4 regions of the Phosphitispora fastidiosa genome follow, and region 1 is predicted to be linked to each of the others. Evidence: riboswitches for the same ligand, from Rfam matches in the RefSeq annotation. Region 1 holds a riboswitch; each other region holds the start of a gene.
The links. A riboswitch is a leader RNA that binds a small molecule or an ion and turns the genes downstream of it on or off. The one in region 1 is predicted to bind cobalamin.

Region 1 (3,980 bases):
GGTTTAGTATGCAATATAGAAGATTGAATCAACTCAAAAAGGAGTACTTACGGATCCCCATTCCACAAGGATTGGATTTTATTAAAAAAACTGGTGTAGCAGTAGCTTCAGCAGCTATTTTCGTTGTCTTGCTTACAGCAGGGGTCAATAGCAGCCCAGTCTTTGCAGCAGCACTAACAAAAGTGCCGGTCATAGGTGGGATTGTAAGGGTGCTGACTTTTAGAGAATATACTGTAAACGAGGATCGATTCAATGCAGATATAAAAGTGCCTTCAATACATGGTTTAGAAAATAAAGCCCTCGAAAACAGTTTAAATGAAAAATATCTTGCTGAAAATAAAAAGTTATATGAAGAGTTTAAGGTTGAAATGGAAAATATGCAAAAAAATGGACAAGGTAATTCCGCTGTAGACAGTGGGTATATGATAAAGACTGATACGAATAAGATATTATCTATAGGGCGGTATACTGTAATTACCAATGCCTCAGGAGTAGAAAAACTCAAATATGATACAATAGATAAGGAAAATGAGATTTTAATAACTTTACCAAGCTTGTTTAAAGACAATAGTTATGTAGAAATTATTAGTGAAAATATAAAATTACAAAGTTGCCGTAATGATTCCGATTAAATATTCAGATTCGCGACGGATATGATTGATTACTACTACCGCTATTTCGTTATTCCTTACTGCTTCGCTTTCCGCGGTAAGTTGATTTAAAAAAGCCACAAAGTTTAAGCTTTGATTGATTGCATACATTGTAAACTGTTTAATATTTTCCAACAAAACAGGGCTGAATATTCCCTTCGATCTGATAACTGCTTCAGTGTAACGGACTGCAACTCCTTCCGCTTGAGCAAGGGCTAGTTCCCAATCTTTTAATTGTTCCACAAAATTACTTTCCAGGTTTTCGACAATTTGGCGGATTACTACAGTATGCTCACTTTCCTGATGCTTCCAAAACTCTATTTCATCTAGTATCCTTAGTGGAGTCTTATCACCGTAAAAATATTGCATAAAAAAACCCCCTGTTTTCCTAATTATTGAGTAAATAGTATATTATTATATGGGGGGAGGAGTGAGAAGGTGATTGTTGGGAATCTGCCTCAAACCTCGTCCACGCCGGAGCAGACGGTTAACCTCTTTTTTCCGGATATTCAAATGAATTTTTAAGTATACTAACTGTAGCTAGGGTAGGGGAACCAAATTCGAAAAGGTGGGAAACGAATGAGTCTGTTACTTGACAGGGACATGAAGAAAAACATCATGGATGAAGGTTATCTCAGTAAGGCAATTGTGACTGTTGAACTCGAAATCAGAAAGGTAAAGCTGTACCAGGAAAAGGCACATAACATAAAAGTAAAGAAGTATTTTCAGGGGCAGGAAAACGCTTTACACTCGGGATTAAAAGACCTGAAACAGTGCCTGGCAAAGCTGGTATAAAATAATTATGGGTAAACGGAAAGGAGAAATGAGATGACAGACAGGTATGAGGTTGGGCAGGGGGAACTTACAGACCTGGACATGCTTTATGATTATAAAAAAGACTCCGCATATGCGGCTGCCTGTTATACAACAATGGCCATGGAAGTCCACCACGATTTTGTCCGGGATTTATTTATAAAAATGGCCACATTTTCTCTGGCAAGTGAGGAAAAAGTGGCAGATTTGGTAGCCCAAATGGGTGGGGTTAGCTGATAAGGCGGAATCAGACTATTTTCATAACCTAATAAAATCCTGTAGACAGAGTATATCGAATGTGATAAAATTAACAAGTGAAAAATTCAATAGCTGATACAGGTGCCCACCAGGGATAATAGGGAATCAGGTGCAAGTCCTGAGCGGTCCCGCCACTGTAAGTGATTAGTGTCTTGTGAAATGCCACTCGTTTTTTCGGGAACGGGGAAGGTACAAGCCACGATAATTCACGAGTCAGGAGACCTGCCTGTATTACGACACTGAGACCTTCGAGGAAAGGTACGGTATGTTAAAACTATACCAAAAAAGTACCGATCCTCGCTGTGGCGGGGATTTTAATTTTAGTGCAGGTAAAATGCTAAGTCAATCTCCTTCCTTAAGGAAGGTTATTGTTAAACCCATTCTCTAATCCGGTAGAATAGCTGTATTCTACCACTTTTTTTTGAGGTAATTTCTGAATGCGGCAGGAATTATACATATTGCTATAGAAACATAAATTTAGTATAATATAGTTACCGGCGGCAGAAGTCGTCCGTGCATGCAGAATGCATGTTACTGTGTTTAATGGTAAGATGTTAAAATGATTATTTTAAGATGTTCAAAAGAAACATTATAAGATATCAGCGTTTTATTTTAAACATAATAAGTTATCAATCAGGCCACGAAGGTCGGGAGGTTTGCTGAAGCAATCCCGTGTTTGTGGTTTTTTAATTTTGTGGAGGTGACTTACATGCATATTCCTGATGGTTTCCTTGATACAAAAATGATAGCTGCATCTCTGGCAGTAAGCGCTCCTTTGGTAGGTGTGGCTGTGGCCAGGACTAAAAAGGTTTTTGATGACCGGCAGATACCCAAAATGAGTGTTATGGCTGCATTTATCTTTGCAGCCCAGATGGTAAATTTTCCAATCGCCGGCGGGACTTCGGGACACCTTTTGGGAGCGGCCTTGGCAGCAATACTGCTGGGACCGTGGAGCGCTGTCCTGATAATGACAACAGTCCTGATAATCCAGTGCCTGGTTTTCCTGGACGGTGGCTTAACAGCGCTGGGAGGAAATATTCTGCTGATGGGAATTGTGGCGCCCTGGGTAGGCTGGTGGGTGTATCGGCTTTTTGCAGGGAAATCAACTGATCGGATCAGAGTGCTGGGAGCAACTTTTTTGGCTGGCTGGTGTTCAACAATTGCGGCATCGGTGGTTGGGACCCTTCTGATTGTGTTTTCCGGCTATGTTACCCTAAATATTGCTCTCCCTGCCATGCTGGGTTGGCATGTGCTGATCGGTGTAGGTGAAGGTCTGATAACATCAGTTGTGGTGGCCTATCTTACCCAGGTTAAATCCGAGCTGGTTTTTCAAAAACAGAAGGCGTGAGGTGATATATATGAAAAAAGGTGTTTTTTTAGCTCTCTTAGTGTCCCTGGCTATTGCGGCTTTTCTCTCTCCCTTTGCTTCCACAAGTCCTGATGGTCTGGAACGGGTAGCTGAAGATAAAGGGTTCCTTCACCTTAGTGAAGGAAAACAAGTGGTTAAATCCCCCATGCCTGATTATGTTATGCCCGGAGTGAAAAATGAGACTACTGCCGGCAGCCTTGCAGGTGTGGCCGGTACCCTAATTACTTTTGCTGTGATGTATGGGGTCGGAAAAATATATATCAGGAAATCCCGCCGTGTAGGTGGCCGTCAGTGAAAATTGCGGTAATCGACGGACAGGGGGGAGGAATCGGAAGGGTTATTGTCGAAAGGCTCAGAAAAGACCTTCCTGAGGATACAGAGATAATTGCCCTGGGGACAAATGCCCTGGCTGCTGCCCAGATGATAAAGGCCGGGGCCAATGAAGGGGCCAGCGGTGAAGCGGCGGTTGTTTACAACTCCCCAAAAGCGGACCTGATAATGGGTACAATCAATATCATCATGCCAAATTCCATGCTTGGCGAATTTACGGCACCTATGGCTGAAGCTGTAGTCGGGAGCAGTGCGCAGAAAATATTACTTCCATTGACCCGAAGCAGTGTGAAAATAGTCAGGATTAGGGAAGAACCGCTGCCGCACTTGGTTGAGGCTGCGGTGCATGAAGTTAAGAAGATTTTGGAGGTGGGTACAGGTGTGTGAGGCAAATGCGTATATCTTAAAAGACGGTGTTGAGGAGCTGTTTCTGGAGAGTGTGGATAAAGTTGTTTCACGTGAAGATGGCATTCTGTTGGAAAACATTTTTGGGCAGCAAAAGCTGGTAAGGGCAAGGATTAAGGAAATGGCCCTGGTGAACCACAGAATTATCCTGGAGA
Region 2 (8,271 bases), on a different contig from region 1:
TGTGCGGCGGAACGGCATGGTCTGCGCCGTGCCTGGGAAGAAAGGCAGCTCTTACCCCTTTGTATTCTCCAACCATTACCTTTATGTTACCATAATCGGTATTAACCTGCTCCTCCGATATCCCATCAAGCATTTCAGGGTCATAAACACCTGTCCCGCCAATAATCCCGATTTTCACCATTTTAAATACCCCCGTCAATAATCAATTAACAAAGTCTTCCCGGCGTTCTAATCGCCAAATAAGGCCTCTACAAATTCCTTAGGATCAAACTCCCTGAGGTCATCAATTTTTTCTCCCACCCCTACGTATTTTACCGGGATGTTCAGCTCAGTTTTTATCCCAATAACTACGCCGCCTTTGGCTGTTCCATCCAGTTTGGTAAGGACAATTCCGGTTACTCCGGACGCCTCACCAAATATTTTAGCCTGACTGATGGCATTCTGCCCTGTGGTAGCATCCAGAACAAGCAGAACCTCATCAGGGGAATCAGGCAGCTCACGGGAAATAACCCGGAATAGCTTTTTCAGTTCTTCCATTAGGTTGGCTTTAGTGTGCAGCCGTCCTGCCGTATCGACTATGAGTACATCAATATCCCTGGCCTTGGCGGCCTGTATAGCGTCAAATACTACAGCGGCTGTGTCGGCGCCCTCACTGTGTTTGATTATGTCACACCCAACCCTGCCGGCCCATATCTGCAATTGGTCTATAGCAGCAGCCCGGAAAGTATCCCCTGCTGCCAGGAGCACCTTACGGCCTTCTTCCCTAAAATTGTGGGCCAGTTTGCCGATGGTGGTCGTTTTCCCCACCCCATTGACTCCCACCACCACTATTACTGCAGGTTTGCTCCTCAGGCTTAAGCCTGCCTGTTCTTCACCCATTATATCAGCTATCAACTCTTTTAATATGTTTCTTAACTCAGCCGCATCATCAACTTTACGTTCCTTTACGGCTTTCCTGAGGTCCTCCACCAGCTCAACAGCAGTATTAACTCCCACGTCAGCCTGAATCAGCAGTTCTTCAATTTCCTCATATAACTCTTCATCAATCTTTTTGCCCCCGCTGACAAGGGTTTCAATTTTGGCAACAAACCCTTGCCTGGTTTTGGTAAGGCCTTCTTTAAGCTTTGAAAACAGTCCCATTTGTCTTTCCCCCTGCCAATATATTACCATTTCCTCTGAAGGTGCTGCATAACCAAAAATCGGGTCAGGTTTTCACCTAACCCAAATATTGTAACATAATCACAGTTGTATCTCAATCAGTTTACACAAATTAGTATACTCCTGGGCTACGCCGAATTTACGGTTCCTGATTTCTGCTTCTTCCTGCGGGGTATCAACCTCAAAGAACTTCTGGCCCAGATCTTCATCTTCATCGGCAAAACGGTAGACATCTGTGACAGCCTCTATTACCGTTGCACCACGCACCTTGCCGGCAGAATCATGTCCGATGGCGACGATGGGACGTCCCCAGGAACCTGGTCCGGCATTAGCATCTCCCATATGCATGACCCCGGTTCCTCCTGGGTGTGTATGCACAATCACCGCATCCTGGGATACCTCATTGGCATAGATGTCCCGAAGTGATTTCCCCGAAATATCCACGCTGCTGGAAGCCAGCATACGAGACGGGACATATCCTATTCCCCCGACTACTATTTCCCCGTCCTGTACGATGTGGCCATTCTTTTCTATTCTTCCCATGGCGGCAACTTCCCTGCCCTGGCCTACTTCAACAGACCTGGCCACAAGCGTTTCAGCAAATTCCCGGGAAATTGAATTCACTTGATGCTGCGGCAGTTTCCAATCCTTTGGTTTCTCGGGTGTATATGGTGGAAGTTCGGGTGTTTCCGTCACCTCAAGCCTTGCAGAAATCTCCAGATATTTCAGGCTCAGTTCGGTGGTTTCACGCAATACCTCTTTTTCCTCATCAGCAGTCCTGGCAGCCAGAATCCTCAATTCAACTTTCTCTGATTCAGTAGCCATATCAAAGTAGTTTGCCCGGGGAAATACAATGCCCACCCCGGCCAGTTGCCCATGCTTTACCCCAATGGCAATTACGGGCATGTTGAAGAAATCGGCAGCGGTAACATCTGTGATCAGTCCTGTTTTCCCGGGCCTGGTGGAAATGAAGGCCGCATTGTCCGGAATAGCTTCAAGACCCTCAATCACACTTTTCCCTTTCATATCCGTGATATGTCCCAATAATTTTCTGAGGGGTATCCCGCTGAGCCCGCCCTCTGCCACCGGTGTTATCCGGTCCACTATGCCCTGGTCATTTACGAAACCAAAACAGCCAGCATTCCGCCCCTGGCTGATTTCTCTGGTAGTATCAACCAACTTGTTTACAATGTAATGGGCAATACTTTTAACCTCTGTCATATTATATTTATTCCCCCGTAATTTTTGTGGGTCCAGCGGCAAACCGCCCTTAGACCCCCTTTTCTGCTTAGCTTTTCCGGGGGATATACTTCATATGCGGTAATTTATTTCAGCTTACCTTGCTGATTTCGTCACCCAGCTTCATGGAGACCAGTTTGGAAACCCTGGCATCATCCATGGTAACGCCATAGATAACATCTGCAGCCTCCATGGTGCCCTTGCGGTGAGTAATCACAACAAATTGGGTGTTTACCGCAAACTCTTTCAGATAGTCGGCAAACCTATCTACATTTGACTCATCAAGTGAGGCCTCAATTTCGTCAAGCACACAGAACGGGCTTGGCTTTGTTTTCAGGATGGCAAACAAGAGTGATATTGCGGTCAGCGCCCGCTCTCCCCCTGACAGCAGGGATAGGTGCTGAGGCTTTTTCCCGGGAGGCTGAGCGATAATGTCTATTCCCGTTTCCAGAACATTCTCACTGTCGGTTAATACCAACTCAGCTCTTCCCCCACCGAAGAGCCTGGAAAATACCAGGCCAAAATTCCGGTTAATTTCCTGATATGTTGTACTGAACTTGCTGGTCATGATCTGGTCCATCTCGTCGATAACTTTATAAAGGGATTCCTTGGCCTGCTCCATATCAGCATACTGTTTAGTCAGGAATTCAAAGCGTTCCCTGACCCTTTCAAATTCCTCAATAGCGCCAATATTTACACTTCCCAGGGCGGAGATTAATTCCCTGAGGTTCTTGATTCTTGAAGTGACCTCTCTCTTATTCTGAATTTCTGATTTCTTGAACAGCGCCTCTTCATAAGTGATCTCAAATTCTTCTCCCAGTTTGGTCAGGGAGTTTTCGATTTCAAATTCCAACCTGGCCCTTTTAACATCTGAAGAATGAAGCTGTTCCCTGATAAGTCCGGTCTCCCTGGCCAGCTTTTTAATCACGGCTTCCTTGTCCATAATGTGGGCCACGGCTGACTGCTTCTCGTTTTTGCGTTCATTCAACAGTTCTTCACCTTCACCCCTTTGCCTGCTTAAGCGCTCAACTGCCTCCAGATGGCCGATGATTTCCTGCCCGAGCTGTTCCTTCAGGGAGTCAAATTCCATAACCTGGCCCTGCTTGCGCTGTACCTGGACCTCAATATCTTTAATGGCATCAGTAACCCTGTCCATAATCTGGGCATAGTTGACTTCCGCCTGCTGCAGACCGGCCAGGTCCACCTTGATTCCGGTAACCTGCCGGGAATGTTGGCTGAGTTCTTCTTCCCTGCTCTTAAGCCGATTTTGCTGGGCCGCAATTTCTTTTCGGGTTTCACCGTCTTTTGACTGCATTTCCTGAAGACGCAGCTGCAGCTCTTTGAGACTGTTTTGGATGCTGCTCAATTCCTGGACCAAATTTGCCTTTTCGTCCCCGACCAGACTTTCTGTACTTTCAGCCCTGGTTTTATCTTTTCTTAAATTCTCCAGATCCTTTTCAAGGGATGTCTTTTCAATCCAAAGCTCCTGGAGCCGGGCTTCATTTTCCGCAATGCGCTGCACACAATCATCGTATTCTTTCCTTATAGCGGCAGCCTGATTCTCCATTCCGGCAACCCTGCTTTTCAGAGTATCCCGCTGTTCCCTGGTTTCCGCAATCTCCCTGTTCCGCCCTAGAAGGTTGGAGCTTCCTTTTTTGTAGAACCCACCCGTCATGGAGCCCCCGGGGTTAACGACATCCCCGTCAAGAGTGACTACCTTCATAGTGTATCCAGTATCCCTGGCAGCCTGAGCGGCTGCCCTCATATCATCAACAATAATGACCCGGCCTAAGAGGTACTCAACTATATGTGAATACCCGGCTTCAGACTCTACCAGCGCGGAAGCCCTGCCATATATACCGCTGCCGGCAGGAACGTTTCCGGCTTTTTTATCTTTATAGGGTTTGACAGTATTCATTGGCAGAAAGGTCGCCCTGCCAAACTTGTTCTTTTTTAAATATTCGATAGCCTTCCTGGCATCACCGTCTGTTTGAGTCACTATGTGCTGGACTGCGCCGCCAAGGGCAACCTCAACAGCAGTCTCATACTTTTGGGGAACAGTGATAAGCTCGGCAACCACCCCGCATATACCGGGACAATCCCGGCCTTTTTTAGCTGCCACCAGCACTTCTTTGACGCCCCTGAAATACCCCTCGTAGTCATTCTGCAGATCCTCCAAAGCCTTGAGGCGGGAGGATTTATGCCCCAACTGCTCACGATCCCGTTCAAGGTCTGCGGCCAGTTTCTTCAGCTGACCTGAGAAGCCGTTTTTGCTCTCCTCAAAGCCGGCATTTTCGGTTTTCCGGCCGGTTATTGATTCTCTGACAGCCCCCAGTCCCAAATCCAGTTCCTTTTCCCGCTCAACAATCCGGCTGTATTCCTGTTTCAGGGTCTCACTCTGCTGCTCCAGGTCTTTTATCCTGCGGCCCAGGTTCTTAACCTCTATTTCACCGGAATTAATTGCATTCCTAACTCCGGCAGTCTCGTTTAACAAATCTATCATATCCGACTTCTTTTCTTCGATTTTCTGCTGTGCTTCCACTAGTTCCTGTTCCAGCAGCAATAATTTATCCTCAGCCTGCTGCAGCTTTTTTCCTGTATCAGCCAGCCTGCCCCTGAGTTCCCCAAGAGACCGGGCATCACCGGCATGCCTGCTGCGCTCAGCCTCTTCTTTGCATTTCAGTTCCTCTATTTCACTGATGAGACCCTCTTTCCGGTTCCCGATATCCTGTAGTCTCTGGCGGGCCACCGTAATTTCGGCTTCCTTTTTTTCTATCAGGCTGCCGGTATCATAGATACCTTTCTGCAGGGCGGCAATTTCTTCATCAAGTTTACTGTTATGAAGCTTATGTTCTTCGATCTCTGACTCGCGGTTTCTTAACCCGGTCTCCAAGCCAATTAACTTTTGTCTCAATTCATCATCCTGATTATTAATCCCATCAAGTTTCAGTTTCTGGTCCTCAATCTGATTAATCAAAAGGTTAATCTCAAGTTCAACCAGCTCATTCCGGTACTCAAGGTATTCCCCGGCTTTTTGGGACTGCTCCTCAAGGGGGCCAACCTGGATGCCCAGTTCGGATATAATGTCACTGATACGGACCAGGTTCTGTTCTGTGTCATTAAGTTTTTTGACCGCCTGCTGTTTACGGCTCCTGTACTTTACTATTCCGGCGGCCTCTTCAATAATATTTCGACGGTCTTCAGACCTGGTACTGAGGACTTCATCAATCTTGCCCTGTCCAATAATGGAATACCCTTCCCTGCCGATTCCGGTGTCCATGAAGAGTTCATGGATATCCCTCAGTCTGCAGGGAGATTTGTTGATCAGAAATTCACTTTCTCCGGAACGATAAACCCTCCGAGTGACCGTTATTTCAGAATAATCCAGCGCAAATATGGCGGTACTGTTATCAAGGGTAAGAGATACCTCAGCCATCCCTACGGATTTTCTCCTGTCACTGCCGGAGAAAATTACGTCTTCCATCTTGGCGCCCCGGAGGGTCTTGGCGCTCTGCTCACCCAACACCCACCTGACAGCATCGGCAATATTACTCTTGCCGCTCCCATTAGGTCCAACAACAGCGGTAATGCCCGGGGTAAACTGGAGTTCTATTTTATCAGCCAGGGATTTGAAGCCCTGAACCTCAATTCTCTTCAGGTACAAAAGGGTTCCTCCTTACATTTTGAAAAAACCAGCCTTAATGACACTTATCAATTAAAGCTTTCCTGTTTTAATGAATTCAACAAAAAAAGGGCACTTTCCTTCTCAGTCCCTTTCTTCAAAAAACATTTCTTTGGTTTCACAGACCAGTTGACCATTTTGGCTTTTGATGCACACCTTTTTAGCGATACACCACTTCCCGGAGCGATTCCAGCGGCACCACTCTTCATTACAGTAAACGGTGGTCACAACAATTCACCCTTTTTAATCAGGGTATGCAGAGCCGCAGTTTTTGTGATATTCGTTAATAACAATTACAAAAGCCGGGAAATTTCCGGCTTTTAATGTTACAATAAATAAAGAAGTTAAAGAAAGGATGGGTTTATGAAGAACTCAATTTTAATTCTAATTACATATTAAAAATTATTTATTGATAATTTCAGGCAACTCTTTTATAATAATAATATACTTTCAAACAAAAAAATATCCCAAAGGTTATTGGTGCCTCTAATGAGGAGAATAGGGAATTGGGTGAAAATCCCAAGCGGTCCCGCCACTGTAAGTGTTAGCATGCCTTCAACAGACCACTCGAGTTTTTCGGGGAAGGTGAAAAGCATGTGATGATCACAAGCCAGGAGACCTGCCATAGCCGTCATATTGCTGCATCTCGTGGAATGATGCAGGTATTGGTGAATGATGGCAAAGTTCACAGCTTTATAAGCTGTGAACTTTTTGTTTTTCTCCGGCAGGTAAGCTCTTGGAAATGAGCGGGAATGGTGAGCTATTGCATCGATTTTCCGCACTGCCGCCTATGAGTCTAAGCTGCCACTCCCCCCGGCAACAAGGCAGTGCCAGGAAAATCTTGTACAACATCTCACCATATAAAGAATCCAAGGTATAAAGCCTTGAATATACAAAAAAAATTAAATAAAAAAATTTATTAAAAATCAAGGAGGAAACAAAAATGAGTTTACTTGAAAAGACCCTGCAGCAAATTGGGGATTTAGACCGTGCCAGCATGGAACAGACCCAGGAGAGGCTGAACAATCTGATCAAGCCCCCCGGGAGCCTAGGCGTACTCGAGGAAATGGTCCTTCAGCTTAGCGGCATCTACAGTGACCCTATGCCCAAAACAGGAAAAAAAGTAATCATAGTCATGGGAGCTGACCATGGTGTGGTCCAGGAAGGGGTTAGCGCATTCCCCCCAATGGTAACTATTGCTATGATGCCAACCTTTGCTGATGGAATTGCCAGTGTCTGCGTACTTGGCAGGCATGCCGGGGCAGAGATTGTCCCCGTTGATATCGGAGTGGCTGCCCCAATTGACCACCCGGGGGTCATCAACCGGAAGATAAAATTCGGGACCGATAATATGCTCAAGGGCCCGGCAATGTCCCGGGAAGAAGCCGTCAAGGCAATTGAAACCGGAATTGAGATAGCCAATAATGAAATCAGCAAGGGTGCCCGGGTTCTGGGTACCGGGGACATGGGAATTGGTAATACCACCCCCAGCAGCGCCATCCTTTCGGTTTTGGGCGGTTTCACCCCTGAAGAGGTTACCGGACGGGGAACCGGTGTTGACGACCAATCTCTTTCCAATAAAGCAGTAGTAATTCAGAAGGCCATTGAGTTAAACCGTCCGGATAAGAACGATCCTGTTGATGTCCTGGCAAAAGTGGGCGGCCTGGAAATTGGCGGCATAGCCGGAACCATACTGGCAGCATCAGCAAGCAGGGTTCCGGTTGTGGTTGATGGTTTTATCTCCAGCGCCGGTGCTCTCATTGCCGCCAGACTGGCTCCCAATTCGGTGAGCTTTATGATTCCATCACACTGTTCCGCAGAACAGGCCCACCGGACCATGCTTGAATGCGTGGGATTAAGGCCAATCCTGGATATGAAAATGAGACTAGGGGAAGGCACTGGGGCGGCCCTGGCCATGTCGGTGCTGGATGCATCAATAAAAATGCTTCATGAAGTGGGGACCTTTAAAGATATCGGCATGTAAGATAATGAGGTGTTGTACCCGATTTTCCTCGCTGCCACGGGGGAAATCTTGTACAACACCTCACCAAATGCCACAGTACGAAACATCCGGGCAGTAAGAATTTAGCTTGCTGCGACAATCTTGCGAATCCCTTCGATAAAAGCGTTAAAACTCAAAGAACAATTTGTATCAATCTTCATGAATTTAGCAATTTTTTTCGAACCACTAT
Region 3 (8,271 bases), on a different contig from region 1:
TTGACTGGTTTGTCAGGTGTTGTGGCACAGTTGTGCCCATGCATCCGGTAACCTGGCTGGACCGGTACTTTAAAGATATTGCCAGGTGTGCGGGGATGTTTCTGAAGGACGGGCTTATTGTTAAAGCCGGGCTTGAGGCAGGTTTTGACCATGGCTTGGAAAGAGATATCGATGATGTTCTTTCCCAGTATCCCTTTGATTTTGTTATCGGTTCGGTACACTGCCTGGACCATATTGCTATTTCCTCAGCCGCAGAGGGCCCTGGCTACTTCAGGGGCAGGAGCCTTCAGGAGGCTGCCGATGCTTACTATGGGACACTTGCCGGAGCGATTGCCTCAGGGCTGTTTGATGTAATCGGCCACCTGGATATCTACCGGAGGCATGGCACATCATTTTATGGTGAAAAGACAGCATTGGTATTTCAAAGTTATATAGACGAAATTTTGGAGCTGATGGTGAAAAAGGGCACTGGTCTTGAAATCAACACTTCTGCGTCAAGGTACAACCAGGGCTTGTTTTATCCTGCGGAGCAGTTTTTAATAAAGGCGGTGGCAAAGGGGGTCAACAAATTTACGATTGGTTCTGATTGTCACCGGATAAGTGAACTTGGCAGAAACCTTTATCCTGCCATGGAGTCAGCAAAAAAAATTGGAATAAGATTTTCTGTCTATGAAAGGCGAAAATCAAGGCTTGCCGATGAAATATAGAGTTTTTCCACAAAGATTCGCAAAATTGAATCTTTAATATGCAGGAGGATTTTTGGTATTTTTTGTAGAACTACCTCAGAAATAACTTGTTTTTGAAAAGTTGTGACTCAAAGGGGGGCCGGTATGAAACAACTTATTCCAGATAACTTGGAACCCGGAATGGTTCTCGCAGACACGGTGTTTGCGGCAAACGGAAGAGTACTTCTTGCTGAAGGGACAAAACTTACCCGGGACTTAATCGAACGTTTGAAGGAAATGCAGATACTGACGGTTTTTATAAATGACGAAAACACAATAAGTGTTGACCCGGATGATGTTCTGATAAACCGTGTCCATTCAGAAGCCCTTCAGGTATTAGGGCATTTTTTGCCGGCTGATATTTTTGGTGAGCGCCTGGGAAGTGTTAAGGACCGTTATGATTCGCTCACGGGCATTCTGGACGAGGTTGTCAAAGACGAAAAGGTGGCTAATCTTTACCTTGACCTGAGAACAATCGATGATGATACCCTGGATCATTCCATTAATGTCTGTGTCCTTTCTCTGATTATGGGTGATGTTTTCAAGCTGAACAGGGAAAAGCTGCTTCAGCTGGGCAAGGCGGCCATGGTCCATGACATAGGCAAAAAAGCTGTTCCCCAGGATATAATTGCCAAAAGAGAAGACCGTACCCCTGAAGAAGCTAAGATATTTGAAGATCATACCAAACACGGATACCAAATCCTGCGGGAAAGTGAATTTGATGTCGGTATCGCCCGGGTAGCCCTTTACCATCATGAGAGATGGGATGGCAGCGGGTATATTAACAAAGTTGCCGGTGAGAATATTGACCTGTTCTCACGCATTGTCGCTGTTGCAGATGTGTATGATGATGTTACCAGAGGTATTTCATACAAACAAAAGTACCTGCCCCATGAAGCCATGGAATTCCTCTATGGAGCGGGGAATATCTATTTTGATGCCAGAGTGGTTAAGGCTTTTACGGGAAGCATTTTTGCCTATCCCCTGGGGAGCATAGTTAAGCTGAGTACAGGGGAAATCGGTATTGTCATAAATGTGCAAAAAACAATGGCGCCAAGGCCAATCGTCAAAGTATTCTATGACAAGGCTAATAACCGCCTGGATTACCCCAGGCAGGTGGATCTCAGTGAACAAAAAACCTTATTTATAACGAAAATATTATAGGATTTTGGTCAGTTGACCGAACGGAGGAGTAAGCCAATGAGCAAGACCAGGGACAGAAAAGGCAACATAACTGCAGCATTTGGTTCTGATTTGACACTGGAAGGAATGACAGGAGTCCCTAACCTTTTGTTAAAACACTATCAGAAAATTGGAATTACTGACAGTGAAATGATGCTGATAATCCAGCTAATGCATCTTCAGACAGCATCAAACCAGCATTTTCCCTCAGCTGATGTGTTGGAATCCTATATGTCTGGAGATAGGGCTCAGATTCAGGCTGACCTTACAAATTTAAAAGATAAGGGTATTATCAGCATTAAAAACTTTTATGATGACGAAACTGATGAAGTAATGCCATTTTACTGCTATGAACCTCTGTTTGAAAAGATATCCGAGTTTTGGGCCTGTGAAAAGGTACATACATACCAGCAGATGAAGAAGAACTTGGCCGAACAAAAGCACAAGACCGGGGCAGTCAGAAGAGAGAGAGCGGGTTCATTTGCCAAGGTCTGCAAGGGTTTTGAAAAGGAATTTGGCCGCATGCTGTCACCAATGGAAATTGAACAGGTGGACCTTTGGCTCAATGATTATAATGAACATACTGAATTGATTTTTGAAGCCCTGAGGCGAGCTATTTTGCTGGGCAAGCATAATTTCAAATACATAGACAGTATTCTGCTGGAATGGACGAAAAATAATTTAAAGACAATTGATGATGTCCTGAACTATGAGTCTAATTTCCGTCAGCGGCAGTCCAAGAAACCAATCCGCAAAAAAATAGAAAGTCCTGATAAGAGGAAAGATAAGTTCAGGCTTTTGTACCTCAGCTAATTAGGGGGAAGATCATTGAAAAAAGACCAGGATAATTGTTCCCTCTGTCAAGGCAGGGGGATTGTTATTATAGACAGTGAAACGGCCAGGCCTTGTAAGTGCATGCTGCACCGGAGCATAAGACTTAAGTTCAGGAATTCCAGGATGAGTAAGGAAATGCGGGACTACAATTTCAGCCGGTTCAGTTCAAGGTATTATTCTAAAAACCATCGGGATTCCATTAATGGGAGAACCTATTACGATAATGCTGCTGCTGCTTTTGCGGCCGCTCAGAAGTTTACCCGGGATATTAAGGAAAACATTGTTCCCGACGGTATTCTGCTGACCGGACCGGTGGGCGGCGGCAAAACATTTCTGGCCTGTGCCATAGCCAATGCCCTTCTGGACTGTGGTAAAGAGGTGTTGTTTGTGGTTGTTCCTGACCTCTTGGATCAGATCAGGGCTACCTTTGACCGCTCCTATGAGTACACTGAGCAGGATTTGATGGATACTGCCAGAAAAGTTGAGGTCCTGGTACTGGATGATATGGGGGCACATAATTATACTGACTGGACCGCCAACAAGATTTACTCGATTCTCAATTACCGGATGAATAACAGGCTGCCAACCGTCATGACTACAAACCTGGATCTGGCTGAGCTGGAGGAACACCTCGGTGAGAGGACCACTTCAAGAATAATACAAATGTGCAAGGTCTACCGGTTGTTGGTAGAGACAGATATACGCATTGTCAGGAGACATGAGAAAGAAGGAAATGCAAAGTAATTTACGAAATATTTGAACAACCCTTGAAGGAATAATTTGAAGGTGTTATAATAAGATAAAATTAGATATGATTAAATTTAACAGATAGGTGACCCGTAACAGGGTTGAAAAGGGAAGCTGGTGCAAATCCAGCACGGTCCCGCCACTGTAACAGGGAGAAACCCGCAATATATGCCACTGGGCTCATGCCCGGGAAGGCGCGGGGGACGATGAACTGGAGTCAGGAGACCTGCCTATCTTAGGTACACCGTTATACCTTCGATTGAAAGGCAGGTGGACATTGAAACAGTACTTTAGTTAACAGTACTTTTCCCAGTCTACCCAGACTGGGATTTTTAATTTTTACGGATGTATTTGTGTATATTAAGTTAGGTAAAGCCGGTTCTAACAATTTAATGAAAAAATGGAGATGAAATAATGCATATACAGGATGGATTTCTGGTCGGAAAATGGGCAGTCGCCTGGTACGGGGCAGCATCAGTCTTTGTTGCCAAAGGGGTTTATGACATAACCTGGCGTACTCAAAGGGTAATGGCATATAAGCCACTGCTGGGACTGGTCAGTGCAGCCGTGTTCTTTATATCGCTGCTGCCAATTCCGGTACCTGTTACCGGCACTTCATCCCATCCGGCTGGGACACCGGTGGCTGCTATTCTGGTCGGTCCTTTTGTCAGCATGGTCCTGGCAGTGGTGGCCCTTCTCCTGCAGGCGCTGTTTTTTGCCCATGGCGGGTTATCCACACTTGGCGCCAATGTCTTTTCCATGGGGGTTGTCGGATCCCTGACCGGCTTCGGAGTATTCTGGCTGGGCAGGAAAGCCGGGCTGTCTCTGGGAATCGCGGCATTTTTGGCCGGTGTTTTCGGAGACCTGGCAGTTTATTCAACCACTTCATTCCAATTAGCTCTGGGAATGCCGGGAATTAATGACCAGTCAATGCTTAAGGCCTTCCTGACATTTCTGGGCCTGTTTATGCCGACCCAACTTCCCTTAGCGCTGCTGGAAGGAGTGGTTACCGGAGGCATGGTCACATACATAGCCAAAGTCAGACCTGACATTCTCAAAAAACTGGGTGTGCTTCAGGAGACAGGTGAGGGGGAAAGCCAAAATGCAGAGAATCAGAGATGAAATACGGCGGAATTTGATTCCTGTCCTGACAATAATGTTTCTCCTGTTATTCCCACTATCAGTATCAGCCGGAGAAAAGTGGCAGGGGACAGATGACCTTGTTGATAGTAAAATGGAGGAGGTAACCGGTGTGTCCGCAAAGGAACCACTGGTAAACATAGAAGGCAACCTGGGGCTGTTTTTATTTGCAGTCGGAGGGTTTGCCGCCGGAGCAGTGGTGGGATACCAGTGGCACAAAATATTTGTTACAAAGGCGGGGAAGAACGATGGTTAAGGAATCTTACTTGATGGTTGATGCTTTTGCCCAGAGAGATAACACCTTTACCAGAATGGATGCCAGAGTAAAGGTACTGGTGTCAGTTTTAGCCCTTGCCGCAGTTGTCGGTCTACCGGGCTTTAAACTGCCGCTCTTCATATTTGCATTGACAGCAGCATTGATGTTGGTTATCAGAGTACCGTTTAAAATTATCGTGGGCAGGATGCTGCCACCTGTTATCCTGGGAATTGTGGTTTTCATTTTTATGGCGTTATTTCATCAGGGCAGTCAGGTCTTTAGTCTGGAGATACAGGGCTGGGAAATAAAAATTTACGGGGAAGGCCTGATTCTGGGGACTACGGTTTTGCTGAGAATTATCAGCAGTGTTTCCATCCTGTTATGTTTGAGCCTGACTACCCCTGTACATGAATTGGGATATGCCCTGATATGGTTCCGCATTCCAAGGGTAATCGTTGAGATTCTGCTGCTTACCTACCGGTATCTCTTTGTTTTATGGGATGAAGGGATGCGGATCAGGCAGGCACAGGCCATGAGGCTGGGTTATCCTGACTGGAGGAACCCGGCAGGGTGGAAGAAGGCTGTGAATTCAACCAGCACACTTATGGCAATGGTATTTATCCGGGCCTATGACCGGGCTGAAAATACCTTTTCAGCCATGCAGATAAGGGGATATAACGGAGATATCGCCGGACAGAGATACAAAAAGACTGCCTGACTGTCAATTTAGGGGGAAGCATTAATGATTATTGATGTACACCAGGTGCAGTACACATACAGTGATGGCACTAAGGCTCTGGAGGGAGTGGAGATGGAAATTCCCAGGGGGCAGTTTACCATACTCCTGGGACCCAACGGGTCGGGGAAAACTACTTTTTTTAAGGTTATCACCGGATTGCTGAAACCTGAACTCGGTGAAATTAAAATTGAAGGCAGGCCCTTCCGGGAATTTTCCAGAGAAGAATTATACAAAAGGATAGGTTTTGTGTTTCAAGACCCTAATGACCAGCTATTTGCGCCAACTGTCGGGGATGATGTGGCTTTTGGTCCGATTAACCTGAAAATGACTTCCGATGAAGTCGGTCAAAGGGTCAGGGAATCTCTGGAGATGGTAGGAATACCGCATCTGATAAATAAACCTGTGCACTACCTGAGTTACGGTCAGAAAAAAAGGGCTGCAATAGCGGGAGTCCTGGCGATGAAGCCTGATATTATTATTCTTGATGAGCCTACTGCAGGACTTGATCCGGCAGGGGTCAGGGAAATAATGGAGTTACTGGTAAAACTCAATAAAAAAGAGGGAATTACAATTTTAATGGCGACACATGATGTTGATTTGGTACCCCTGTATGCTGATAGAATTTTTATCCTTCATATGGGGCATATCCTGCTGGCAGGGACACCCGCAGAGGTTTTCAGCCGGAAGGAAACTGTCAGAAGCGCCCAGCTGCGGCTTCCCAGAGTTGCCCACCTGGCAGAGATTCTGGCTAAACGGGACCATATGGCTGTTGGCGAACTGCCTCTGACTATCGGGGAGGCCAGGAAAATGATTCTTGCTAATGTAAACGGGGATGTGAATGCCTATGGGAGATGACAGAGAACTCCGCCCGGGGATTACCACCGGTGCGAGTGCGGCTGCGGCTGCCCAGGCTGCGGTGATAATGCTGTACCGGCACGAGGTAATCGAGACCGCCCAAATAATTAATCCACAGGGCAGGGTAATTACCGTACCCATTGAAAACGTTTTTCCGGAAAAAGAATATATAACTGCTGAAGTAATCAAGGACGCCGGTGATGACCCTGATGTGACCAATGGACTCAAAATACTGGTTAAGGCCGGTAAGAGCGCAACATCGGGAGTTTCTGTCACCGGGGGCCCCGGAGTAGGGATAGTTACCAAGCCCGGCCTTCAGATACCTGTGGGAGAAGCGGCTATTAATCCTGTACCGCGGCAGATGATTACAGAAGCGGTAAGTAAATTCATCCCCGCTGGTGCAGGGGTGATTATTGAAGTCAGTGTTCCCGGCGGCGCCGCGGCAGCCAGGAAAACCCTTAATCCCAAGCTGGGGATAGAAGGCGGCATTTCGATACTGGGCACAACTGGAATAGTTGAGCCGATGTCTGAAGATGCCTTCAAAAAATCACTGGTGCCCCAGATAAGCCAGGCCATGGCTTACGGGTATACAACCATCTGCCTGACACCTGGCAGGCTTGGCGAAAAGTGGGCTGCCGGAAAGCTGGGGATCCCGGCAGAGGCAGTTGTTCAAATGAGTAATTTTGTGGGATATATGTTAAAAGAGTCTGTCAGACTGGGAATCAAAAATGTTATCCTGATCGGGCATCACAGTAAGCTTGCCAAGGTTGCGGCAGGGTGTTTTCATACTCATAATAAGGTGTCTGATGCCAGGCTGGAAACCCTGGCCGCATATGCAGGCTTACAGGGAGCAGGCCCCCGGATTATCGGAAGTGTGCTGGAAGCCAATACCTCGGAAGAGGCCCTGGAGATACTCCGGAACAATGGCTTAATGCAGGTAATGGATATGGTTGCCGCCAGAGCGGCTGCCCGGGCTATGGAGCATGTATTCGGGGAACTCCGGGTAGGTGTGGTTCTTTTCACCATGGCAGGTGAGGTCCTGGCGGCTGATGCAAACGCCTTGGAGATTGGGAGGGAAATGAAGTGGCCAATTTAATACAGGTAATTGGGGTTGGCCCCGGCCACCCGGACTACATAACTCCCGAAGCCTCCCGACTGATAAATGAAGCTGATATCCTGGTAGGCGGAGAGCGCCTGCTGGAATTATATAAAGATACCGGCAAGGAGCTATATCCGGTAAAAAACAATTTACAGGAAATGGCCGGATATATCAGGGAGCGTTACCGACACCGCAGCATTGCTGTCCTGGCATCGGGAGACCCGGCTTTTTACGGTATTTTGGAGCACCTGAAAAGAAACTTTGCAGCATCTGAATTGAAGGTTTCACCAGGTATCAGTTCGGCCCAGCTGGCCTGTGCCAGACTGGGGATATCCTGGCATGACGCTGCTTTTCACAGTGTCCATGGGCGTGGGGCAGATGGGCTTGCAGACCTGGTCCGGGTACATCCCAAGGTAATTGTCCTCACCGACCCTTCAAGGACCCCCGCAGTTATTGCCGGGATGCTGGCAGCAGAAGGGATTAAAGGGAAAAAAATTTATGTGTGTGAAAATCTCTCCTATGCTGATGAGCATATCGGAGAGTTTACCATAGAAAATGTCCCCGGAGATGTGGGAACCTCCGGTTGTGTTGTGGTGATATGTGATGAATGACAGGAGATGGAAATATAAAACCGGCGGGATACCTGATGAACTGTTTCTCAGGGGGAAGGTCCCGATGACCAAGGCCGAAATAA
Region 4 (8,271 bases), on a different contig from region 1:
GGTAAAATAAATGAACGTAATGCAGGTTTAGCCTGGTTCCCTGCAGTATGGTCGGTGTCAGGGCGAAAATAACTATCCCATACAGGAAAAACTGCTGCAGGGTTTGCTTAAGCATACTGTAGAGCAGAATCTTTTTTGGCGGCACAGGTGCGGGAAACAGGAAGTGAACATCACCCATTGAGAAAAAGGTGGCTGACTCCACTGTGCCACGGTAGGTATTATATAAAAGCAGGACTGTCATCAAGACCGTAAAGACGGCTCCAGTTACCTGGGGTCCCAGGGAAACCTGGGTTTCTGTGGGGCCATGCTTTATTCTTATCATAGTGGAAAAAACCAAAGAACCTATCCATAACAATCCCAACAGGTATGGTATGAGACGCTTGGGATTGTTTTTTATTTCTTTGATATGATTTTTTACTGTCCAAAGGTCTTTTTTTATCAGGAGACTGTAGTCATTCATCCCCGGTCACTCCCAAAAACAACTCTTCGAGAGAGTAATTTGCACCGTCCGCTAATTGAGAGCGCAAAGCATCAATATCCCCGTCAGCGATAATCTTGCCGTTTTTCATTACAAGTACCCGGTGACAGAGATTTTCAATACTGTCCAACAGGTGTGTGCTGACAAAAACGGTTTTCCCCTGTTCACTCAACTCCCGGAAAAGCAGTTTTGTTTCATCCCTTTGGAAAGCTCTTTGGCCAGCTTATCCTGTTTATCGAGCAGATCATATCTGGCAAAGAGTTTGGTCACTTTTTCGGCCCAGTCAGGGACATTATAGGCATAGGCAATAAACTGCAGGTGTTCCCGGACTGTCAGCATTTCATAGAGTTCCGGTGTTTCCGGCACATAAGAAAACCTTTTTTTAGCCTCCGTAGAGGTATTTACATGGCCGGCAATGGTAATTTCACCGCTATCCTTGCGCAGAAGTCCCGCTATGGTTTTCAGAGTAGTGCTTTTCCCAGCGCCGTTAGGCCCCAGCAGACCCACAATGGTGCCTGGGTCAAGGGTAAAACTGATATCATCTACCGCTGTGGTGTTTTTAAATTTCTTAGTCACATGGATAACTTTTAGCATTGGGTTCATTACATCCTTTTCAATAACAGTCCGGTGAATAAACGCTGCATAATAAGGCTTCTGCCATTTAATATGGCTTTCGAAATAGCCGTTGTCATTAATATTCTATCTAAAGTAGTTTTTTCCCTTTGAATTATACTATTTACATTGCCGGAAAAAGGCGGATGAAAGTGATGAACTTTTGTTTTTATTGCAAAAAATACGTTGACACAACCAGATGATATTTATAAAATAGAGACAAAGACAGTTAAATATCCAAGTGTTCCAGGTGCCCGCAAGGGAGAATAGGGAACCGGGTGCAAATCCCGGACGGACCCGCCACTGTGAAGGTTAGCCGCTGCCATACCACCCTTTAAAGGGGGAAGGGGCAGGAGAGGTGTTGACCCTGAGTCAGGAGACCTGCCCGGAACATACTAAGCCGTGTCTCGAGAGTAAGGCCGGCCTGGGTTGAGGGATGATGGAAAAATCCGCGCCAGTAGTTTATGGCGTGGTTTTTTGTTTATAATCAGCATTTTCCCTGCCAGGTCTGCCGGACACGGTTCAGGCCTGGATGAAGGTAAAGTCCGCGCTCATTTGATGGCGTGGATTTTTTCTGTTTTTAAGCATGGTGCAGGGGGGTGTGTTGTGTCCAAACTTGTTGACGTTTCTATTAAAAGCCTGGTTTTTGCAGGGCAGGATGTGCCGGCGCTCTCTGATATAGAGCTGGTGGTCACCCATGGGGAGTTTGTGGTAATTTCCGGGCCGGTGGCTTCCGGGAAAACAGCGCTGTGCCACTGCCTGACCGGGGCGGTACCTCATTTCTTCCCGGCACATATGGCAGGCAAGGTTACAGTTGCCGGGATCAACCTTGCTGAGGCTGTCCTGCCCGAAATGGCCGGAACAGTCGGTTATATGATGCAGGACCCGCAGAACCAGTTGTTCAGCACAACTATTGCTGAAGATGTTGCCTTTGGCCCTGGAAATATGGCCCTGGACAGAGCAGAGGTGAGCAGGCGGATTGACGAAGCGCTCGATTTCGTTGGATTAAGCGGGTTTGAGGACCGTTCCCCGGAGACGCTGTCCGGCGGAGAAGCACAAAGGGCGGTACTTGCCGGAGTGCTGGCAATGAAGCCAAAAGTGCTGGTTCTTGACCAACCGGCAGCCGAGATGGACCCGCCGGGAAGGAGGGATATTTATAAGAGGCTGGGCAGGCTGAGCCGCAGCGGTGACTGTGGTATTATTCTGGTCACAGACCATCCGGAAGAACTAAGTGAATACGGGACTCGTTTTATACTTATGCATGACGGGTGTATAGTTCAGGATTCGGCAAGGCCGGCACCGGTTATGTCTGGTGCTGCTGCGGGTTTTTCCCCAGGGTTGTTACAGGTCAGCGGTCCCGGGGAAACGGCAGCCTCTCTCGAAAACTGCAGTTATTCCTATGAGGGTTCTCTGCAAGGCTGCAGAGATGTCAGTCTTGAGATCAGGATAGGGGAAGTGGCCGCATTGGTCGGGCTAAACGGTTCGGGAAAGACTACCCTGGCGAAACACTTTAACGGCTTGGTTTCCCCACAGCAGGGTGTAGTAAGGGTGCTGGGCCGGGAGTTGAATAAAAACAGTATCTGGGATATTCGCCGGGAAGTGGGTTTTCTCTTCCAAAATCCCGACTACCAGATATTTGCCAACTCTGTTGAGGAAGAAGCTGCTTTTGCTCTGAAGATAAGGAAAATTCCCCGCGATGAGGTTATGCAAAGAGTGAACCGTGTCCTCAGGTTTACCGGACTTTTTGAGTACCGCAGCCGGCATCCCCAAAGGCTGAGCAGCGGTCAGAGGCAGCTCTTGGCTCTGGCCTCTATCCTGGCTGCTGAACCCAAAATCATTATTGCCGATGAACCCACTTCAGGACTTAACCGTGAAACAGCCGAGCTTATTATGCAGTTGTTGTCACAGGTGGCGGCAGAGGGGGGGGCTGTCCTTCTGGTGACTCATGACCTGGGCCTGGCAGCTCAATATGCCCACCGGATAGTGGGGATGTTCAAACACCAAATTTGTATCGATATCCCTACTGCCCAATTGAGTTCTCACCTGGAGGAGTTCCGCAGTATTGGGCTGGACTTTGGAACGGGGAGTAGTTTTGCAGCCGGGCGTATTTTGCGAACCGAGAGTAATCCCGGGGACGTTTTGGAGGGAGGGGCAGCCATTGGCGCTGTTTGAAGGATATAAAAACAGGGGTACATGGATTGACCGGCTTGACCCCAGGACTAAGCTCTCCTGGCTGACCCTGATTGTAATTCTGGCGGTGTTGAATTCCAATTACGGAGTTCTGGCTCTTTTGCCTGTAGTCGTTTTGCTCACTTCACTGGCGGCAGGGATATCCCTGCGGACCTTTTATCATCCCTTTGTGGTTCTGGGTCTGGCAGCGCTGCAGCTACTGGTTATCCAACTGCTTTTCTGCAGGGAAGGTTACCCAATATTGGTTTTAGGTCCCCTGGAAATATACAGCGGCGCTGTCCCGCTTGCTTTAACCGCAGTGCTGCGCCTCGCTGCAATTGTACTGGCGGGGATGCAGTTTTTACATTGGACTTCCCCGTCCGACCTGGTGCTGTTTCTGGTTAAGGTCGGTGTTCCCTACCGTTTTGCCATGCTGGCAGGATTGGCGATGAGGTTTTTGCCCCTGATGGAACACGAATTGGCATCAATCCTGGAGAGCCAGTCTGCCAGGGGGGTGCCAATGAAAAATCCCTTCCAAAAAATTACTGCCCTGCTGCCGGTGACCATGCCATTTCTTTTCCGGTCCTTCAGGAGAGCAGGGGAAACCGCTCTGGCCATGGAACTGCGCGGCTTTGGGCGACACCGGGAGAGGACCTTTCTTGACGAACTGAGAATCACGCGGGGGGAAACCCTTGCAATTCTTCTGATGGCTGCAGCCGGTTTACTGATAATTTACCATAATAACATTTAGGAGGTTGTCGTAATGAAAACAAATTCACAGGAAGTTAATGTATCTATGTTGGCCAAGTCTTTTTGGAGGACTGATACCAGGGCTCTTGTTGGAGCCGTGGTTTTGGGTGTGGCATTTGTGTTGGTCCAGCAGATTGCCCACCACATTGATGCCGTGGTATGGCCGCCGCTGGTTATCATTGGCGGGATTACCTGGGCTACCTTTACCGGACTGATTACCCTGGTATTCCGCCAGCCGGCAGGAATCATTATGGGAGAAATCCAGGCATTGATCGCAGTGGCTTCTGGGCTTTCCCCACTGGCCGTGTTTTTTATTCCTGCCAACGGGCTGGGTTCCCTGGCTTATTCCCTGGCAGCCCAAAAGTTGTCCATGGAAAAATGGAGCCATCATTTTATCGCCCAGTGCCTGGCCAATATTTCCGGGAATATATGTGTTGGAGCCGGGTTGTATGTTATCCTGAAGCTTCCCCTGACAGCAGTTTTGGTTTCTTCCGCTGTTACTGCAGCGGTTGGAATCATTGGAGCAACAATACTGACAAAAATGATTTACGATTCCCTGAAGAGGGCCGGATTGATATAACCGGCAGGCTTCCGGAAATGACCGTGGGTGCATATGGTGAGGCATTGTAGCGGTTTTCCGCACTGCCGCCTATGAGTCTAAACTGCAATCCCCCGGCAGCAAGACTCATAACGGCATCAGTGCAAGGAAAATCTCATACAACACCTCACCATATGCCACGGTCATTTCCGAGAAAGATTTATTTGTTAAATAAGGAGGCGGATTATGAACCAGGATTGGCGTGATCTGATTGAAAAACTTGAAGCAAAGGGTGAAGTTGTGCGGATTCCCGGTCATGTTTCCCGGGAATATGAGATTAGTACCCTGATGATGGATCTGCAAAAGAAGCACCGTTATCCGATGGTGATTTTTGAAAATGTTGCTGACAGTAGTTTCCCCGTAGTTACCAATGCCCTGGCTCCCCGCAGCCGTCTGGCGCTGGCTATGGGAGTGGCCGAAAAAGACCTGGCTGCGGAATATGGCCGCAGGATTCAGCTGCGGCCGGGTGTCAAGCGGATCGACAAGGCTCCTTTTCAGGCTAATCTCCTGGAGGGGGATCAGGTTGACCTGACCCAGCTTCCCATTCTGACCCATTTCCCTATTGATGCCGGACCGTATATCACTTCCGGTCTTTGTGTGGCCCGTGATCCGGAGACAGGGGCTGAAACCCTGGGGTTTCACCGCATGCAGCTTAAGGGGCGCAATAAACTGGGCATCAGTTTTCACTCCCGGCAGCGGCTTTGGGAGTATTTCCGCCGTTCCGAAGAGAGGGGCCAAAACCTGGAAGCAGCCGTAGTCATCGGGGTGCATCCTAATATTGCGCTAGGCTCAATGGCCCTGATACCATACCATGAAGGCAAGTACAGCGCCATTGGCGGCTTATTTGAAGCTCCTTTGGAAGTGGCCGGATGCCGGTCGGTAAACCTGGATGTCCCTGCCTGGGCAGAAATTGTGCTTGAGGGTGAAATCCTGGCCGGGGTTAGGGAGCAGGAAGGGCCTTTTGCCGAGTTCACCAATTATGCCTGCTACCGCAGTACGGAAAACGTATTCCGGGTCAAGACGATCCAATACCGGGAAAGAGCTATGTTCCATGACATCACTCCCGGAATGAGTGCAGAACACATCACTATTGTGGCTGTTCAGAGGGAAGGAGATGTCCTGAATGCCCTCAACCGAACCCTGCCAAATATTAAGGCTGTTCATGCCCCCTTTTCTTCCTGCGGCCTTTTTCACTGCTACATATCCATGAAAAAAATTGCCGAGGGTCAGCCCCAGCAGGCTATCTTTGCGGCTTTGGGTGTAGACCATAATATCAAAATGGTGGTGGTTGTCGATGAGGATGTAGATGTCTTTGATGAGCGGGAAGTCCTCTGGGCCATGGCTACCCGCCTGCAGGCAGACAGGGGGGTAACAATTGTTCCCCAGCACCTGGGGATGGGCTGCACCCTGGACCCGTCAACTGATGAACTGAGCCGGACGGCCAAAATGGGGATTGATGCTACCAAGCCGATGAGCGGCTATGTGCCTACAATTGAAATTGATGAAAACGTACGCAGCCGGGTCCGGAGGTTCTGGCCTGACCTGGGGCTGGCAAATGAATGACGGAGGACCGGCAAATGAATGACGGAGGACCGGCAGATGAATGATGGAGGACCGGCAGATGAAAGACAGATTGGGGGGAAAACCATGTTTCGGGTAGCCATTGACACTGGAGGGACATTTACAGATATTGCGGCTGTGAGCGAATCCGGACAGATGATGATGCTTAAGAGTCCAACTGACAGGGAGAACCCGGCGCAAGGGATAATTCTAGCCCTGGCGGAAATGGCAGGCTGTTGGGGACTGGACCTGACCGCTTTTCTGGAACAAACCGATCAGATTATTCACGGGACCACCCTTGCCCTGAATGCACTGCTGGAAGGACGCGGTTCCCGGACTGCCCTGCTGACCACTGAAGGTTTCCGGGATGCCCTGGAGATAAGGCGGTCACGCAGGGACAACCAGTGGGATTTGCGGGCTCCGGGACCCAGGCTCCTGGTGCCGCGTCGTTTGCGCCTGGGTATCAGGGAACGGGTGGACTACCGGGGGGAGGTTGTTATTCCCCTCGACCGGAAACGACTGCAGGATACGGCTGCCCTCCTTCAGGCAGAGGGCGTGGAGGCAGCAGCGGTTTGTTTCTTGTTTTCTTTTCAGAACCCGGCCCATGAGGAGGCTGCTGCGGCAGTACTCCGGGAGTTTCTGCCGGGGGTTTTTATTACCACTTCAGCTAAGGTGTCACCCCGGATCAGGGAGTATGAACGTACTTCCACGGTGGTCCTCAATGCTTATCTGACCCCCGTTGTGGCCGCCTATTTGAATATACTTGAAGAAAAACTGGCTGCTTACGGCTGGTACAGGCCTATTTATCTGATGCTTAACAGCGGCGGACTGACTGATGCCGGGACGGTAAAGAACTTTGCCGTAAAAACCCTTTTGTCAGGTCCGGCAGGGGGAGCACAGGGAGGACAGGGCTTGGCACAGGCCCTGCAAAAGCCTGATCTGGTGGTCGCTGATATGGGAGGAACAAGTTTTGATGTGACCCTGGTAGTGAACGGTAAGTGCAGGCAGGTGCCGGAAGCTGAGCTGGCCGGTCATCCGGTTACGTTACCAATGACTGATATCAGGTCCATCGGGGCCGGAGGAGGCAGTGTGGCTGCAGTTGATGAAAGCGGCCGGCTCATGGTGGGGCCGCGTTCGGCCGGCTCAGTACCCGGACCGGCCTGTTACGGGCGCGGGGGAACAGAACCGACTGTTACGGATGCCGCCCTGCTGCTGGGTTTGCTTAATCCGGAAAGTTTCCTGGGCGGCAGGCTTAGGCTGGATTATGACAGGGCTTTCGCTGCTGTCAGGGACATGGTGGCTGCTCCCCTGGGGCTGGACACAGCTAAGGCTGCCCTTGCCATATATCGCATTGCTGCAGCCAGAATGGCTGATGCCATCCGGCTGGTTACAGTCCAGCAGGGGCTTGACCCCCGGCAGTTCGCCCTGGTGGCTGCCGGCGGCGCTTTTCCGCTGTTTGCCGGTCTGATTGCCAATGAACTGGAGATGAGAGAAGCTATTATTCCCCTGCAGGGTCCTGTTTTCTGCGCTTGGGGCATGCTGGGGGCGGCCCGCCGGTTGGATATGTCCAGAACCTGCCTGGTATCATCAGAGGCTTTTGACTGCGGAAATCTGAATACTCTGGTTGGGGATATGCTGGCACAGGGGAATGCAGACCTGGACAGGTATGGGATTCCCATTTCGGAACGGGAAACGGAACTGACCCTGGAAATGAAATATCTGGACCAACATCACGAGATTAGTATCAATCCAGGGGAATCGAGGTTTGATTTATCATCTGTGAAAAAAATAAATAATACTTTCCATGAGCGCCATCGGGAACTCTTCGGTTATGACGAGCCCGGCAAGCCGTGGGAAATCGTCAATGTCCGGCTGGTATGCCGGGAGAAGGCCAGGGAATATGTGTACCCCGGTCTCAGCCATTTGACAGGGGATAACGGTAAAAGTCAGAAATGTCCTGTAACGGGGTCCCGTGAGATTATGATAGACCCCGCCGGATGGGAGACGGTAAAGGTTTATGGCGCTGCGGAGCCGCCGCTGGAGGTATCAGGTTCTGGCCTGCCGCCGGAGGTGCCTGGTCCGGCCCTGCTGGAGTTTACTTATA

Region 2: it holds a riboswitch for cobalamin, as region 1 does, so the genes downstream of both, cobT (nicotinate-nucleotide--dimethylbenzimidazole phosphoribosyltransferase) here and Ga0451573_RS03775 (energy-coupling factor ABC transporter permease) in region 1, are expected to answer to the same signal.
Region 3: it holds a riboswitch for cobalamin, as region 1 does, so the genes downstream of both, Ga0451573_RS09720 (energy-coupling factor ABC transporter permease) here and Ga0451573_RS03775 (energy-coupling factor ABC transporter permease) in region 1, are expected to answer to the same signal.
Region 4: it holds a riboswitch for cobalamin, as region 1 does, so the genes downstream of both, Ga0451573_RS05125 (ABC transporter ATP-binding protein) here and Ga0451573_RS03775 (energy-coupling factor ABC transporter permease) in region 1, are expected to answer to the same signal.

The regions. Positions count from the first base shown of each region.
Region 1 covers NZ_JAHHUL010000002.1:305,085-309,064, reverse strand. Annotated here, with positions in the region: gene Ga0451573_RS03795 (DUF4179 domain-containing protein) at 9-632, shown strand; gene Ga0451573_RS03790 (DUF2935 domain-containing protein) at 603-1,019, opposite strand; gene Ga0451573_RS03785 (hypothetical protein) at 1,230-1,445, shown strand; gene Ga0451573_RS03780 (spore coat protein) at 1,479-1,700, shown strand; cobalamin riboswitch at 1,784-1,965, shown strand; gene Ga0451573_RS03775 (energy-coupling factor ABC transporter permease) at 2,431-3,069, shown strand; gene Ga0451573_RS03770 (PDGLE domain-containing protein) at 3,080-3,385, shown strand; gene Ga0451573_RS03765 (DUF3842 family protein) at 3,382-3,807, shown strand; gene Ga0451573_RS03760 (CooT family nickel-binding protein) at 3,800-3,980, shown strand, end outside.
Region 2 covers NZ_JAHHUL010000001.1:366,079-374,349, forward strand. Annotated here, with positions in the region: gene mtnP (S-methyl-5'-thioadenosine phosphorylase) at 1-181, opposite strand, end outside; gene ftsY (signal recognition particle-docking protein FtsY) at 229-1,140, opposite strand; gene Ga0451573_RS01845 (peptidase S7) at 1,240-2,379, opposite strand; gene smc (chromosome segregation protein SMC) at 2,489-6,061, opposite strand; cobalamin riboswitch at 6,540-6,720, shown strand; gene cobT (nicotinate-nucleotide--dimethylbenzimidazole phosphoribosyltransferase) at 7,023-8,063, shown strand; gene Ga0451573_RS01860 (DUF4276 family protein) at 8,165-8,271, opposite strand, start outside.
Region 3 covers NZ_JAHHUL010000009.1:27,192-35,462, forward strand. Annotated here, with positions in the region: gene Ga0451573_RS09700 (histidinol-phosphatase) at 1-707, shown strand, start outside; gene Ga0451573_RS09705 (HD-GYP domain-containing protein) at 831-1,889, shown strand; gene Ga0451573_RS09710 (DnaD domain protein) at 1,926-2,720, shown strand; gene Ga0451573_RS09715 (ATP-binding protein) at 2,736-3,485, shown strand; cobalamin riboswitch at 3,555-3,736, shown strand; gene Ga0451573_RS09720 (energy-coupling factor ABC transporter permease) at 3,903-4,610, shown strand; gene Ga0451573_RS09725 (hypothetical protein) at 4,591-4,884, shown strand; gene cbiQ (cobalt ECF transporter T component CbiQ) at 4,877-5,602, shown strand; gene Ga0451573_RS09735 (energy-coupling factor ABC transporter ATP-binding protein) at 5,627-6,478, shown strand; gene cbiD (cobalt-precorrin-5B (C(1))-methyltransferase CbiD) at 6,468-7,574, shown strand; gene cbiE (precorrin-6y C5,15-methyltransferase (decarboxylating) subunit CbiE) at 7,562-8,188, shown strand; gene cbiT (precorrin-6Y C5,15-methyltransferase (decarboxylating) subunit CbiT) at 8,181-8,271, shown strand, end outside.
Region 4 covers NZ_JAHHUL010000003.1:242,439-250,709, forward strand. Annotated here, with positions in the region: gene Ga0451573_RS05110 (putative ABC exporter domain-containing protein) at 1-460, opposite strand, end outside; gene Ga0451573_RS05115 (ATP-binding cassette domain-containing protein) at 453-650, opposite strand; gene Ga0451573_RS05120 (ABC transporter ATP-binding protein) at 647-1,072, opposite strand; cobalamin riboswitch at 1,322-1,493, shown strand; gene Ga0451573_RS05125 (ABC transporter ATP-binding protein) at 1,697-3,262, shown strand; gene Ga0451573_RS05130 (energy-coupling factor transporter transmembrane component T family protein) at 3,249-4,010, shown strand; gene Ga0451573_RS05135 (hypothetical protein) at 4,023-4,589, shown strand; gene Ga0451573_RS05140 (UbiD family decarboxylase) at 4,794-6,170, shown strand; gene Ga0451573_RS05145 (hydantoinase/oxoprolinase family protein) at 6,207-8,271, shown strand, end outside.